2 regions of the Rubrivivax sp. JA1055 genome follow, and region 2 is predicted to be linked to the other one. Evidence: riboswitches for the same ligand, from Rfam matches in the RefSeq annotation. Region 2 holds a riboswitch; the other holds the start of a gene.
What was found. Region 2 has a riboswitch for cobalamin ahead of LOC65_RS06955 (energy-coupling factor ABC transporter permease). Riboswitches for the same ligand answer to the same signal wherever they lie in the genome.
Positions count from the first base shown of each region.

Region 1 (7,471 bases), on a different contig from region 2:
CGAAGAGATCGCCGTCGTTCGCTGACGGCGGCGGCGGGCGGCACCCCCGCGGGGGCCGCCCGCAAGCTCACAGCGCCAGCGCGTCGGCCCAGATGTTCTCGGCCCAGGCCTGCGCGTACAGCGCCTCGGCGGTGTTCCAGTCCTTGGACACGCCGACCGAGGCCGGCACCGCCTTGAAGGTCTTCTCGGCGGCGTCGTAAGGGTGCACCGAGGCGACGTGCACCGCGTGCGTCGCCGACAGGTAGCTGTAGCAGGTGTTCATCACCAGCGGCGCCGGGTTCACCGGCTCGCCGCGCAGCCGCTGGATCACCGCCGCCGCCGCCACCTTGGCGTGCTGGTTGGCCATGTGTCCGCTCTTGGGCATCAGCGGCGCCGAGAAGGTGGCGTCGCCGAGCACGTGCACGCCCGGCAGCGCCTGCGACTCCAGCGTCAGCCAGTCGACACCCACCCAGCGCCCGTTGACCGTCACCAGCCCCGCGTCCTGCGCCAGCCGGCCGGCGCGCTGCGGCGGGATGACGTTGAGCACGTCGGCCTTCACGTCCTCGAAGTCGAAACGCGCGAGCCGCCCCGAGACCTCGCGCAGCTCGGCGTTCGGCCGGTACTCGACGATGCCGGCGTAGTGCTCCTTGAACGCGCGCTCGAACAGCGCCTTCTTCGACTGGATCTCGGCATTGGCGTCGAGCACCAGCAGCTTGGCGCGCGGCCGCGCCTGCTTCAGCCAGCCGGCGATGACGGCGGCGCGTTCGTAAGGCCCCGGCGGGCAGCGGTAAGGGGCGCGCGGGATCGTCATCGCGACGACACCGCCGTCGGGCAGGGCCTCGAGTTGGCGGCGCAGCGCGACGGTCTGCGGCCCGGCCTTCCAGGCGTGCGTCACGCTGCCGGCGTCGAGTGCCGGCTGCAGGCCGGGGATCGCGGCGGTGTCGAAGTCGATGCCGGGCGCGACGATCAGCCGGTCCCAGGGCAGGGTGCTGCCGTCGGCCAGGCGCAGCAGGCGGCGTTCGGGGTCGATCGCCACGGCCTCGCCGCGCACCCGCTTGACGCCGGCGGCGGCCAGGCCGTCGTAGCCGCGCGTGATGTCGTCCAGCGTGCGCCAGCCGCCAAGCACCAGGTTGGAGATCGGGCAGGAGACGAACGCCGCCTCGCGTTCGACCAGCGTGACGTCGACACCGCCCCACAGCCGCAGGTAGCGTGCCGCGGTGGCGCCGCCGAAACCGCCGCCGACGACGACGACACGTCCGGGTGTCGGCTGGACGACGCGGTTGCCGGCGCAGCCGGCCAGCGCCAGCGTGCCGCCGGCCAGCCCCGCGCCCAGCAGGCGGCGGCGCGAGAGGGCGAAACGATCGGGTTGCTGCATCGTGTCGCTCCTAGCGGGCGTCGGCCGGCCGGGCCGGCTGCGCCGCGAACCAGTGCGCCGCCAGCCGCAGCTGCTCGTCGCTGTAGCCGCGCAGGATCTGCGCCATGATCGTCGACGGCTGCGCGCCGCTGCGGTAGTCGGCGATCGACTGCAGGATGCGCTCGGCCGGCTGGCCCGCCAGCGACTTGATCGCCGTGCGCGAGTGGCCGTCGGTGCCGTGGCAGTTGGCGCAGGTGGCGGCGACCGAGCGCGCGGCCAGCGCCTCGTCGGCCCGCAGGTCGGCGGCGGCCGGCAGCGCCAGGCTCGCGGCGCCCAGCGCGACCAGCATCGGTCGCATCGGCGATCTCATGTCGTTGTCCTCCGATCGTGGTGGGGTGGTGGGTTCAGCCGCAGCGTTCGATGCGCCGGCGCTGCAGCGCCAGGCCTGCGAAGCCGCCGAGGACCATAGCCGAGACGGCGATGGCGCTATGCGCGGAAAGCGTCGATAGACCTGCGATTCCTTGCCCGACGGTGCAGCCCAGCGCGGTGACGCCGCCGGTGCCCATCAGGACCGCGCCGACGAGATGGCCGGCCGTGTCCTCGGTGCCGGCGAAACCCTGCCAGCGAAAGCTGCGTGTGGCCAGCGCGACCGCGGCCGAGCCGGCGACGATGCCGGCGGCGCTGCAGATGCCGATCGTCAGCGTCTTGCGGCTGTCGCTGAAGAACAGCAGCCAGTCCAGGCCCCAGGCCAGCGGCGCGACCAGGCTCAGCGACTCCATGCGCCGCGAGTTCGTCGCCAGGAAGGCCGGCTCCAGCGTCTCGGGGTGTTCGGGCACGAAACCCAGCCGGCCCGACAGCCACCAGGCGGCGACCACCAGCACCCCGATCGCGGCGCCGCCGGCGACCTCGCGGCCGCGGCCTTCGGGCCGTGCCAGCACCCAGGCCAGCAGCGCCGCGGCCACCGCCGCGCCGAGCCAGGGGGCGAGCGTCTGCAGCGGCAGGCCGGTGGCGGCGGCCAGCGCACCGGCCGCGTCCTGGCCGGCCGGCAGCTCGAAGCCGACGCGGTCGACGCTGGCCACGCGCAGCACCGCGCTGACGCCCTTCATCGCCGCGAAGCCGCTGGCGCCGACGACGAGCACGACGACCAGCGACTTCAGGCTGCCGCCGCCCAGGCGCACCAGGTTGCGTGCCGCGCAGCCCGACGCCAGCACCATGCCCAGGCCGAACATCGCGCCACCGACGATCGCCGACAGCCAGCCCACGCGTGTGCCGCCGTACAGGCTGTCGGCCGCACGCACCCAGCCCAGGCCCACCATCAGGTGAAAGCCCAGCACCGCGACGGCGACGGCGGCGACCCAGGCCCGCAGCCGGGTGCGGTCGCCGAAGGCGAAGACGTCGGCCAGCGCACCCATCGTGCAGAAGTGGGTGCGCTGCGAGATGGCGCCGAAGGCCGCGCCGATGACGAAGGCGCCGGCCAGCAGCAGGCGCAGGTGGGCCTCGAGTTCTTCCGCGGTGGGCATGTCGGCATTGTCGCGGCGGCTGCCGGCCGTCCCGGCGCACGGCTTGTGCGCGATGCGCATGTGCTTCTGCGCCAGGCAAGGAAGACGGTCGAGGCGTTCGCTTGATTGTCATCAAGGAATCGCGCAACGTGCCCCGGCGCTGCCGTGGCCTTGCCTATCATGCGCCCCGTTGGTGCTCGTCCCCGGCGTCTGCCGGGACAGTTCAACGGGAATCAGGAAGGGGCGACACGGTGTCGCCGGTTCGCCCCCAACCTGAGCTGCCCCCGCAACGGTAAGCGGTCGGAGCCCTCGCAGGCTTCCGCTCGTGTCGAATCCACTGGGTCAAGCGCCTGGGAAGGGCACACGGGTCGCGCCGCCAGCCCGGATACCGGCCAACGTGGGGGTGCGTGCGCCTGCGGCGCGGGCACCGTACAGCGGCGGCTGCGGGGAGGTGGTCGGCCGCGCCGACTCTGACTTTTTTCATGTCGACTTCCGTCCCGGGCTTGAACGCCCCGCTGCGCGCCTGCGCTCTCGCCACCCGTCTCGCCGTCGCCGCCGCCGTCGCGCCGGCGGCCTTCGCCCAGGCCGGCGAAGACCCGATCGTCATCACCGCCAGCCGTCTCGAAGAGCGTCTGTCGCAGACGCTGGCCGACGTCTCGCTCGTCGACCGCGCGGCGATCGAGCGCAGCGGCGCGAGCAGCGTCGCCGACCTGCTCGCCCGCCTGCCCGGCATCGAGATCAGCCGCAACGGCGGCCCCGGCGGCAGCACCAGCGTCTACATCCGCGGCGGCGAGACGCGCCACACCGCGGTCTACGTCGACGGCGTGCGCGTCGACTCGCAGAGCACCGGCGGCGCCGCCTGGGAGCAGATCGCGCTGGACCGCATCGAACGCGTCGAGGTGCTGCGTGGTCCGGCGGCCGCGGTCTACGGCTCGGACGCCGTCGGCGGCGTGGTGCAGGTCTTCACCCGCCGCGGCCAGGGCGCGCTGCGCGCCAGCGGCGGCCTGGGCTGGGGCAGCCGCGGCAGCCGGCTCGCCGACGCCGGGCTCTCGGGCTCGGACGGGCGCCTGGACTACGCGCTGTCGGCCGGCTGGAGCGACAGCAACGGCTTCGATGCGCGCGACGGCCAGAATCCCGACACCGACGGCTGGCGCCGCGGTTCGCTGCAGGCCCGCGTGGGCTGGCAGCTCGCGCCGGAGCACCGTGTCGAGGCCTCGATGACCGACAGCCACCTGAACGCCCGCTACGACGGCAGCTCGACGCGCGACGACCGCTCGCATCACGAACTGCGCACCACCGCGCTGTCCTGGCGCGGCCAGTGGAACGAGCAGGCGCTGAGCAGCGCCCGGCTGTCCGAGTCGCGCAGCCTCTACGAGACCGAGCCCAGCATCTACCAGACGCGCACGCGCTTGCGCGACCTGACGCTGCAGCACGAGCAGCAGTTGCGGCCCGGCCAGCGGGTCTCGCTGACGCTGGAGCGGCGCGAGGACCGCCTGGACAACCTGGCCTCGGCCACGGCCGTGCGGCTGCAGGACGAACGTTCGCAGGACGGCGTCGCGCTGGGCTGGCGCGGCGAGTTCGGCGTGCATTCGCTGCAGGCCCACGCCCGCCACGACGACGACAGCGAGTTCGGCGGCAAGGGCACCGGCAGCCTGGCCTGGGGCTGGCGCTTCGCGCCGGCCTGGCGCCTGACGGCGTCGGCCGCGACCTCGTTCCGCGCGCCGACGCTGTACCAGCGCTTCAGCGACTACGGCGTCCCGAACCTGGTGCCCGAGAGCGGCCGCAACCTCGAGATCGGCCTGCGCCGCAGCGCCGGCGAGCACGAGATCGGCCTCGTCGCCTGGCGCAACAAGGTCGAGGACCTGATCGTCTTCGGCGCCGCCGGTGCCTGCGTGTCGGCCAGAGGCTGCTACGAGAACGTCGGCCAGGCGAGCTACGAGGGGCTGACGCTGTCCGGCCGCACGCGCGTCGGCGCCGTCGCGCTGCGCGCCTCGGCGGACTTCCACGACCCGAGGAACGAGGCCACCGACAAGCTGATCGCCCGCCGTGCGCGCCGCCTGGCGACGCTGGGCGCGGACACCGTGCTCGCCGGCTGGCGCCTCGGCGCCGAGGTCCAGGCCGCCGGCGAACGCTGGGACGACGCCGCCAACACCCGGCGCCTGGGCGGCTACGGCCTCGTCAACCTGAGCGCCGAGACCACGCTCGGCAAGGGCCTGACGCTGCAGGCGCGCCTCGACAACGCGGGCGACAAGGACTACGCGCTCGCGCGCAGCTACAACGTCGCCGGCCGCAGCGCGCTCGTCGTGCTGCGCTGGGCGGTCTGAGCGCGGGGACCGGGACGATGGCCGCCGTCGTGCTCGTCGCCGCCCCGGCCTCCGGCCAGGGCAAGACCACCGTCGCCTGCGCGCTGGCGCGGCTGCACGCGCGCCGCGGCGCGCGCGTGCGGGCCTTCAAGTGCGGCCCCGACTTCCTCGATCCCCAATGGCTGGCGCTGGCCAGCGGCGCCAGCGTCGACACGCTGGACCTGTGGATCAACGGCGAAGCCGACTGCGCGGCGCGTCTGGCACAGGCGGCGGCCGAGGCCGAGCTCGTCGTCGTCGAGGGCGTGATGGGCCTGTACGACGGCGAGCCCAGCGCGGCCGACCTGGCGCAGCGTTTCGGCCTGCCGGTGCTGGCGGTCATCGACGCGGCGAAGATGGCCGCCACCTTCGGCGCCCTCGTGCACGGGCTGCGCAGCTGGCGCGAGCTGCGCTGGGCCGGTGTGCTGGCCAACCGCGTCGGCGGCGCGCGCCACGCGACGATGCTGCAGGCGGCGCTGCCGCCCGAGGCCGGCTGGGCCGGCGCGCTGCCGGCCGACGGCCGCTTCGCGCTGCCGGAGCGCCATCTCGGCCTGAGCGCCGCCGGCGAGCTGCCCGATGCGCTGGCCCGGCTCGACGCCGCCGCCGACGCGCTGGCCTCGACACCGCTGGGCGCGCGGGCCCTGGCCGACTGGCCGCAGTGGGTGCCGCCGCCGGTCGCCGCGCCGGCCGCGCCGCACCGCCGGCTCGACGGCCGGCGCATCGCCGTCGCGCACGACGCGGCGTTCGCGTTCGTCTATCCGGCGAATCTGCAGACCCTGCACGCGCTCGGCGCCGAGACGGTGTTCTTCTCGCCGCTGGCCGGCGACGCGCTGCCCGACTGCGACGCCGTCTGGCTGCCCGGCGGCTACCCGGAGCTGCACGCCGAGGCGCTGGCCGCCCGCCGCGACCTGGCGGCGCAACTCGCGGCGCACCTGGCGGCCGACCGCCCGGTCTGGGCCGAGTGCGGCGGCATGATGGCGCTGGCCGAGACCCTCGTCGACGGCCAGGGCCGCGAGCACCGCCTCTGGGGCCTGCTGCCCGGTCGCGCGGTGCTCGGCCAGCGTGTCGCCGCGCTGGGCCCGCACCGCCTCGTCTTCGGCCGTGGCGAGCTGCGCGGCCACAGCTTCCACTGGTCGCGCTTCGAGACCGGGCTGGTGGCCGCCCTGCACACCGAACCGGCGCGTGCCGGCGCCGGCCTGCCGCTGCCGCCGGGCGAGCCGGTGTACGAACTCGGCGCGCTGAAGGCGAGCTGGTTCCACCCGTGGTTCGCCTCGTCGCCCGAACTGACGGCGCGGCTGTTCTCGCCGGGAGCGCTCGCATGATCCGGCGCCTGCTGATCCTGCTGGCGGCGCTGGCGCTGGCGGCCGGGGCGGCCGCGGCGCCGGTCGTCGTGCGCGACGCACGCGGCACCGAGCTGCGGCTGCAGGCGCCGCCGCAGCGCATCGTCTCGCTGCTGCCGTCGCTGACCGAGACGGTCTGGGTGCTCGGGGCCGGCGACCGGCTGGTCGGCGTCGACCGTTTCTCCAACTGGCCGCCGGCGCTGGCGGCGCTGCCGCGTGTCGGCGGCATGGAGGACGCGATCATCGAGGCGGTGGTCGCGCTGCGGCCCGACCTGGTGCTGGCGTCCGATCGTTCACGCGCCAGCGACCGGCTCGAGGCGCTGGGCCTGCGCGTGCTGCGTGTGCACGCCGAGCGCCATGACGACATGGTCGAGGCGATGCGCACGCTGGGCCAGGCGCTCGGCCGGCGTGCCGAGGCCGAGCGCCTGCTCGTGCGGCTGGACCGGGAACTGGCCGCCGCGGCGGCGCGTGTGCCGGCGGCGCTGCGCGGCCGGCGCGTGTACTTCGAGATCCACGGCGGCAGCTGGGGCGCCGGCGCCGGGTCCTTCGTCGGCGACACGCTGGCCCGGCTGGGCCTGGTGAACGTCGTGCCGGCCGAGCTCGGGCCCTTTCCGCGGCTCAACCCGGAGTTCGTCGTGCGCGCCGACCCCGACCTGCTGCTGATGCAGCAGCGCGACGTCGCCGGGCTGGCCGCGCGGCCGGGCTGGGCGGCGATGTCGGCGGTGCGCGGCGGCCGCGTCTGCGGTTTCGCCCCGGAGCGCTTCGAGCTGCTGATCCGCCCCGGCCCGCGCCTGGGCGAAGGCGCCGCGGCGATCGTCGACTGTCTGCAGCGCCTGGCCTCCGAGCCCGCGGCCACGACACGATGAACACGGCCCTCGTCCTCGCCGCCGCGCTGCTGCTGGCCTGGTGGATCGACCGGCGCTTCGGCGAGCCGCGCGACGCCTGGCACCCGGTGGCTTG
Region 1 covers NZ_JAJKFP010000006.1:809,688-817,158, reverse strand. Annotated here, with positions in the region: gene LOC65_RS13180 (branched-chain amino acid ABC transporter substrate-binding protein) at 1-25, shown strand, start outside; gene LOC65_RS13175 (NAD(P)/FAD-dependent oxidoreductase) at 68-1,354, opposite strand; gene LOC65_RS13170 (cytochrome c) at 1,365-1,691, opposite strand; gene LOC65_RS13165 (YeeE/YedE family protein) at 1,738-2,853, opposite strand; cobalamin riboswitch at 3,007-3,244, shown strand; gene LOC65_RS13160 (TonB-dependent receptor domain-containing protein) at 3,315-5,156, shown strand; gene LOC65_RS13155 (cobyrinate a,c-diamide synthase) at 5,174-6,493, shown strand; gene LOC65_RS13150 (ABC transporter substrate-binding protein) at 6,490-7,377, shown strand; gene cbiB (adenosylcobinamide-phosphate synthase CbiB) at 7,374-7,471, shown strand, end outside.
Region 1: it holds a riboswitch for cobalamin, as region 2 does, so the genes downstream of both, LOC65_RS13160 (TonB-dependent receptor domain-containing protein) here and LOC65_RS06955 (energy-coupling factor ABC transporter permease) in region 2, are expected to answer to the same signal.

Region 2 (7,471 bases):
CGACGAGGTAGGCCCAGTCGGCTGCGTTGCCGAGGTGGTCGACGACGACCGCACGCGCGTGCTGCAGCACCTCGTCGACGTAGAGGTCCACCGAGGCTGGCTGGCGCAGCGCCATCAGGTTGGCCAGGCGGACGCTCGGAAAGCCGGCCGGCAGCGCCGCGGCGGTGTCGGCCAGCAGCGCCAGCGTGCTGTCGGCGGCGCTGAGCACGACGATCTCGCCCGGCGTCTGCGCCAGGCGCACGACGCCGCGGCCCTCGTCGTCGACGAGGCCGGCGGCGCGTGTCGACAGCAGGTGCATCAGCCGGCGGCCAGCGCCTGCTGCAGCTCGGCCTGCAGCACGGCCGCGTCGAGCCCGGCGCCGATCAGCACCAGGCGCGAGACACGTGCCTCGCCCGCGCGCCAGGCACGGTCGAAGTGGCTGCCCAGGCGCGCGCCGACGCCTTGCACGACGAGGCGCATCGCCGCGCCCGGCAGCGCGACGAAACCCTTGGCGCGGTAGATCTCGTGGCGCGCGACGAGCGCGGCCAGCGCCTGCAGCAGGCGCTCGCGGTCCGTCACCTCGACAGCCAGCGAGACCGAGTCGAACTCGTCGTGGTCATGGTCCTCTTCTTCGTCGTGGTGCGTGTGGCGGCCGTCGATCGTGTCCTCGACGGCGCGGCCCAGGCCCAGCAGCACGTCAGGCGCGAGGCGGCCGTGCTGCGCGGCGAGCAGCTTGACGGCCGCCGGCGCACCGGCGCGCACCTGGGCCTCGACGGCCGCCAGCGTCGCGGCGTCGAGCGCGTCGGTCTTGTTCAGCACGACGAGGTCGGCGGTGGCGAGCTGGTCCTCGAACAGTTCGGCCAGCGGCGACTCGTGGTCGAGGTTGTCGTCGGCGCGGCGCTGCAGGTCGACGGCCTGCGGGTCGTCGGCGAAACGGCCCTCGGCCACCGCCGGCGCGTCGACGACGGTGACGACGGCGTCGACCGTGAAGGCGTGGCGCAGCGTCGGCCACTGGAAGGCCTGCACCAGCGGCTTGGGCAGCGCCAGGCCCGAGGTCTCGATGACGAGGTGGTCGATGCGCTCGCGGCGCTCGGCCAGGCGCTCCATCACCGGCGCGAACTCCTCCTGCACCGTGCAGCACAGGCAGCCGTTGGCCAGTTCGACGAGGTTGCCGTCGTCGCGGCCTTCTTCGTCGCAGCCGATGCCGCAGCCGCGCAGCAGTTCGCCGTCGATGCCGAGTTCGCCGAACTCGTTGACGATGACGGCGATGCGGCGGCCGCCGGCGTTCGTCAGCAGGTGGCGCAGCAGCGTCGTCTTGCCGGCGCCGAGGAAGCCGGTGACGATGGTCGCGGGGATCTTGTGCATGGGTTCAGTCCTCGATGCCGCGCTGTGCAGGCACGCCGGCGTCGTAGTGGTGTTTCAGTTTGGTCATCTCGGTGACGGTGTCGGCGGCTTCGATGAGCTCCGGCGGCGCGCCGCGCCCGGTCAGCAGCACGTGGACCTGCGGCGGGCGCGCGCGCAGGCAGGCCAGCAACTCGTCCAGCGGGATCCAGCCGTAGCGCAGCGGCGCCATCACCTCGTCGAGCACGACGAGAAAGTGCTCGCCCGACAGCACCGTGTCGCGCACACGGTGCCAGCCGGCACGCGCCAGCTCGGCGGAGTGGCCCAGGTCGCGGCTCTTCCAGCTGAAGCCGTCGCCCAGGCCTTCGATCGGGATGCCCAGCTGCTCGAACAGCCGGTGCTCGCCGAAACGCGCCGAGGGCACTTTCATGAACTGGTAGACCTTCACCGCCTTGCCGCGGCCGTGGGCGCGCAGCGCCAGGCCGAAGGCGGCGGTGCTCTTGCCCTTGCCCGGCCCGGTGTGCACGATCACCAGCCCCCGGCGTTCGCCCTGAGGGCGCGGTTTGTCGCGATCGAACGGGGGCGTTTCGATCTGCATGGTGCCGTCCGTCAGGCGGCGGCGGTGAGCCGCTCGTCCAGGCAGGCGCGCGCCCAGCCGGCTTCGCGCCAGCGGCGCACGGCGCGCACGATCAGCAGCGTGAACACCGGCTCCAGCGCCACCAGCACGAGGTAGGACGAAGCGAAACGCGCCCAGTCGGCCAGCGGCGTCGCTTCCTGGCCGATGGCCAGCCAGAAGCCGACCATCGCCGTGACGCCGGCGTAGTAGGCGGCGTCCAGACGCAGCACGGTGGCGACACGCGCCTCGCTGACCTGCGCGGCCGACAGGCGGCGGCCGATGCCGAAGTGCACGGCGGTCAGCGGCACGACCAGCGACAGCGTGTTCACCGCCAGGTGCAGCAGGTCCTGCGGCTCGAACAGCAAGCCTTGCAGCGCGAGGCCGAGCGCGAAGCCGAACAGCGTCGGCAGGTAACCCAGCAGCAGGTAGATCGGCATCGCGCCGATGAAGTGCAGCTCCGACGGGCCGACGGCCATGTGGAAGGACTGCATGAACAGCGAGAAGAAGACCGCCGCGAGCAGCGTGCGCAGCCACAGCGCCGGGCGCTTGGCGAGTGCCGGCAGGTGCGCCAGCAGCACGCCGCCGGCGGCGACGTTGGCGGCGAGGATCTTGGTCTGGGCGAGGACGCCGGGTTCGATGTGCATCGGGTGCTCCTGGGTCGAGACGGCGCGACGACGGCGGCCCGCCGCCGCACGACGGCTCGGGCGCGGCGACACGGCACGCGCTGGGAAGGGACGGCTCGGAAAACGTGAGACGGGTTCGGCGCGCCCGGCCGCTTCCCCGCGGCTGGCGCTACACGGCGCGCCGCTCGCGCGGGCACGCCACCTCGTTGGCCGGTATCCGGGCTGGCGGACCTGTCCGTGACGCCTTCCCGGTGGCGACGCTGGCGCGCCGCCGTCCCAGTGGCCGTGTCACGGGCCGGAAGAGCCGGCACGAAGCCGTCTTTCCGTCCGCTTACCGTTGCGGGGGCAGCTCAGGTTGGGGCTCGCGCCGTGACGGCCTCGCCCTTCCTGATTCCCGTTGAACTGCCTCGGCGGAAAGCCTCGGCGAGCACCAACGCGGCGCATGATACAGGTCAGGTCTCGCGGCGGGGCCGCCGGCGGCGCTGGTTATGATGCCGGCCGTTGGTGCTCGCGCCCACCCTCCGGTGGATGCAGTTCAACGGGAATCAGGGAGGGGCCTCGTGCCCCCAACCTGAGCTGCCCCCGCAACGGTAAGCGGACGGGGCCTCACCGGCCCCAGCTCGTGTCGAAGCCACTGGGAGTCGTCTCCTGGGAAGGACACACGGGTCGTCTCCGCCAGCCCGGATACCGGCCAACGAGGTGGCGTGCCGCGCGAGCGGCAGGCCGTAAGGCGCCAGGCTGCGGGGAAGCGGCCAGGGCGCGTACGCCGGTATTCCCATGTCTTCCAACGCGCCGGAACTCCGGCCCGACGCCGCCACGCCCTGCGCCTGGGGCGAGGCCGAAGCCGCGTTCTACGCGCACACCATCGTGCGCTCGGGTTACGCCCGCGCCGTGCTGCCGCTGCTGCCGCGCTCGCTGCCCGATCTGCTCGACATCGGTGCCGGCAGCGGCGTGCTCAGCCGCCGCATGCTCGCGCCCGGCGCGCGCTGGCACGCCGTCGAACCGCAGCCCGAGATGCAGCGCCGGCTGCTCGCGCGGCGACCGGCGCTGGCCGTGCGCGGCATCCGTCTGGAGCTGTCGCCCGTCGACTGGACGCAGCTCGAGCCCGCCGTCGCCGCCGACACGCTGCTGGCCGCGCACCTGCCGCCGGCGCAGCGTGAACCCGCCGCCTTCCACGACGCGATGGCCACACGCTGGCGCCGCTGCATGGCCTGGGTCGTGCCGGCGCAGGCCGGGCCGGCGACTTTCTGCCTGGCCGGCGTGCTGACGCCCGAACTGCACGGCGCCGACACGCGCCCGGTCGTCGAACGTGTGCTCGCCGCACTGGGCCCCACACGCGCGCCGCAGGCGCTGCACTTCGCCGACTGGCGCTACGAGGTGTGTTTCGAGTCGCTGGCCGCGGCCCAGGCGCACGTCTTCGAGCGCCTGCGTCTGCTGCCCGGCGACGAACGCCGGCCGCAGGTGCTGGCCCAGGTCGCCGCCTCGGCGCGGCCCGGCCGCCGCGGCCTGCGCCTGGGCTGCGCCAAACGCAGCGCGGTGCTGCTCTGGCACCGCGACTGACCCTGTTTCCCTCCCTCCAGAAGAAGAGACGATGAAGATGAAGCCACAGGAAAGATCACCGTCGCGCCACTGGCGCCCTGCCGTGCTGGCGCTGCTGCTGCCGGCCGCCGCCCAGGCCCAGAGCGAGGCCGTCGAGACGGTGCAGATCACCGCCGAGCGCCGCGTCGTCACCGCGACACGCGTCGCCGAAGACCCGCTGGATCTGCCGTTCAGCACCTACGCCGTCGGCCGCGACGAGATGGACGCCGTCGGCGCGCGCACGCTGGAAGACGCGCTGCGCGCGGTGCCCGGGCTGCAGCACGGCACCCAGGGCAACTACTTCACGCGGTTCGAGACCCGCGGCCTGCGCGACACCCAGGACGTGCTGGTGCTGATCGACGGCGTGCCGCTGCGCCTGCTGCAGGGCAACGCCGACCTGACGCTGGTCGCGCCCGACCTGCTGGAGCGCATCGAGTTCATCAAGGGCCCGGCTTCGGCGCTGTACGGCCGCAACGCGATCGGCGGCGTCGTGCAGATGTTCATCGAACCCGAGGCCGAAGGCGGCAGCGCGCGCGCGACGCTGGGCAGCTTCGGCCGCCGCGACCTCGGCCTGCGCCAGCGCTGGGACGGCGAACGCGGCCATCTGTCGGTGGGCGCCGCCTACAGCCGCGTCGACGGCTTCCAGGACGGCACGCCGCGCGACCAGGCCACGGCCAGCGTCGGCGGCGAGCTGGCGATGACCCGCGACTGGGCCAGCAGCGTGCAGCTCTTTTCCAGCCAGGTGAACGCCAAACGCGGCTCGATCGTGCCGCTGAAGGACGGCCATCCGATGTTCGGCATAGCCCCGGAGGACAACTACGGCATCCCCGGCGCGCACGTCGACGGCGAGTACCTGAGCCTGGCCTGGCGCAACCGCGTGCGGCTGACGCCGGCGATCAGCTTCGAGCACCTGAGCAGCATGGCGCGCTACGACCGCCTGTTCCAGGGCGGCATCACCATCGTGCCGCCGCCGGCCGCCGTCACCAAGGGCTGGTCGGAGACCGACACCCAGGACCGCGGGCTGTTCCACGAGTTCACGCTGAACGCCAAGGCCGAACTCGGTGTGACACGGCACGCGCTGCAGCTCGGGCTGAACCTCGAGTCCGGCTGGCAGGACCAGGCCTCGCCGTCGTTCAGCGGCGCACCGACCTATCGCGGCCCCGACTACGACACGCCGGTCAGCAACGTCGGCAGCGATCCGCGCGGCATCCGCGGCCCGGTGACCGACTCGCGCTTCGACCAGCGCGTGCGCAGCCTGTACCTGCAGGACCGCATCGACATCGGCGCGCTGAGCCTCAGCGCCGGCCTGCGCCACGACCGCTTCGAGCAGACGCTGCAGCGCAGCGGCACCGCCGTGCAGGCGCGCCAGGAGGCCAGCCGCACCAGCCCGCGGCTGGGCGCCGACTGGCGCTACGCGGCCTCGGCGGCGAGCGAGAACGCGCTGTTCGCCAACTGGGCCGAAGGCTTCCGGCCGCAGGCCGTGGCGCTGAACACGCGCTCGGGTGTCGTCGTGCCGGCGCTGCTGCGCCCGGAAGTCACGCGCAGCGTCGAGATCGGCGCCAAGGGCCGCGCGCTCGACGACCGCTGGAGCTACCAGGTGGCGCTGTTCCAGGCCGACAAGACCGACGGCCAGCGATCGTTTCGCACCGGGCCCGACAGCTTCATCTTCACCAATGCCAGCTCGCGCGTGCGCGGGCTGGAGACGCTGCTGCGCGCGCGGCTGTCGGCGGCCTGGTCGGGTTACGCCCACTACACCTGGCAGGACGCGCGGCTGCGCGACTTCCCGACCTATGACAGCGCCGGCAACCCGGGGCCGAACTACGCCGGCAACCGCATGCGCATGTCGGCGCGCCTCATCGCCGGCGCCGGCCTCGCCTGGTCGCAAGGCGACTGGCAGTGGACGGGCAGCGCCAACCACGTCGGCCGCCGTCCGCTGCGCGACAACATCGAGCACTCGCAGATCCTGCCGTCGTACACGCTGCTGGCGACGGCCGTCACCTGGCAGGCGACGCCGCGGCTGTCGGTGCAGGCCGGCGTCGACAACCTCGCCGACGTCGAGTACATCGCCGACGACTTCTCGTCGCAGGAAGCAGGCTGCTTCGGCACACCGCGCAGCCTGTTCCTGCGGCTGAAGGCGCAGTGGTGAGCGGGCCCTCGTCGCCCGCGCGGCGTGCGCTGCTGGCCGGCGCGGCGTTGTGCTGCGCCGGGCGCGAGGCGGCAGCCGCAGGCACCTGGCCGCGCAGCGTCACCGACGCGCTGGGGCGAACCCTGCGGCTGGCGGCGCCGCCACAGCGCATCGTCGCGATCTTCCCGAGCAACATCGAGATCGTCTTCGCGCTGGGACTGGAAGCGCGCGTCGCGGCGATCGGTGGGCGCGTGCGATATCCCGAGGCAGCGCTGGCCAAACCGTCGGTCGGCGGCGCGCTGGGTTATTCGCCCGAGGCGCTGGCGGCGCTGAAGCCCGACCTGATCGTGCTGACGCCGTCGCACGGCAGCGCGCTGGGCCTCGTCGAACCCTTCGAACGCGCCGGCGTCGCGGTGCTGGTGCTGGCGCACCCGGACCTGGCGGCGGTGCGGCGCAACATCGACCTCGTCGGCCGCGCCACCGGCAGCGAAGCCGCCGCGGCGGCGCTGCTGACGCGTTTCGACGACTCGCTGGCGGCCATCCGCCAGGCCTGGCAGGGCCGGCCGCAGCCGAGCGTGTACCTGGAGACCGCGGCCGCCGCACGCGGCGCCTACCAGACCGTCGGCCGCGGGCACTACGCCGACGACGCGCTGGCCTGCGCCGGCGGGCGCAACGTCTTTACCGACCTGGCCGGCGCGCAGCAGGTCAGCGCCGAGGCGGTGCTGCTGCGTGACCCGGAGGTCATCGTCTCGCTGCAGGCGGTGCCGAAGCCAGCCGAGGAGATCGCGGCGCGGCCCGGTTGGTCGCGGCTGCGCGCGGTGCGCGAAGGGCGCGTCGTCGTGCTGCCGCGCAGCCACTTCCTGATCCCCGGGCCGCGTCAGGCCGAGGCCGTGCTGGCCTACGCGCGTGCGCTGCATCCGCAGGCTTTCGGAGCGGCGGCATGAGGGCGCGGCAGGCGATGCCGCTGCTGGCCGCGGCGCTGCTGGTGGCGCTGGTGCTGGCGCTCAGCGGCGGCGCGGCCTGGGTGGCGCCGGCGCAGTGGCTGGGCGGCGACGGGCTGATGCACGACCTGGTCTGGGTCTGGCGCGCGCCGCGTGTCGCGGCGGCGTTTTTCGTCGGCGCCTGCCTGGCGCTGGCCGGGCTGCTGTTCCAGGGCGTGTTCCGCAACCCGCTGGCCGAGCCCTATCTGCTGGGCAGCGCCTCGGGCGC
Region 2 covers NZ_JAJKFP010000005.1:47,630-55,100, forward strand. Annotated here, with positions in the region: partial or broken gene cobN (cobaltochelatase subunit CobN) at 1-298, opposite strand, end outside; gene cobW (cobalamin biosynthesis protein CobW) at 298-1,344, opposite strand; gene cobO (cob(I)yrinic acid a,c-diamide adenosyltransferase) at 1,349-1,918, opposite strand; gene LOC65_RS06955 (energy-coupling factor ABC transporter permease) at 1,930-2,580, opposite strand; cobalamin riboswitch at 2,750-3,009, opposite strand; cobalamin riboswitch at 3,045-3,270, shown strand; gene LOC65_RS06960 (class I SAM-dependent methyltransferase) at 3,337-4,119, shown strand; gene LOC65_RS06965 (TonB-dependent receptor) at 4,151-6,283, shown strand; gene LOC65_RS06970 (ABC transporter substrate-binding protein) at 6,280-7,206, shown strand; gene LOC65_RS06975 (iron ABC transporter permease) at 7,203-7,471, shown strand, end outside.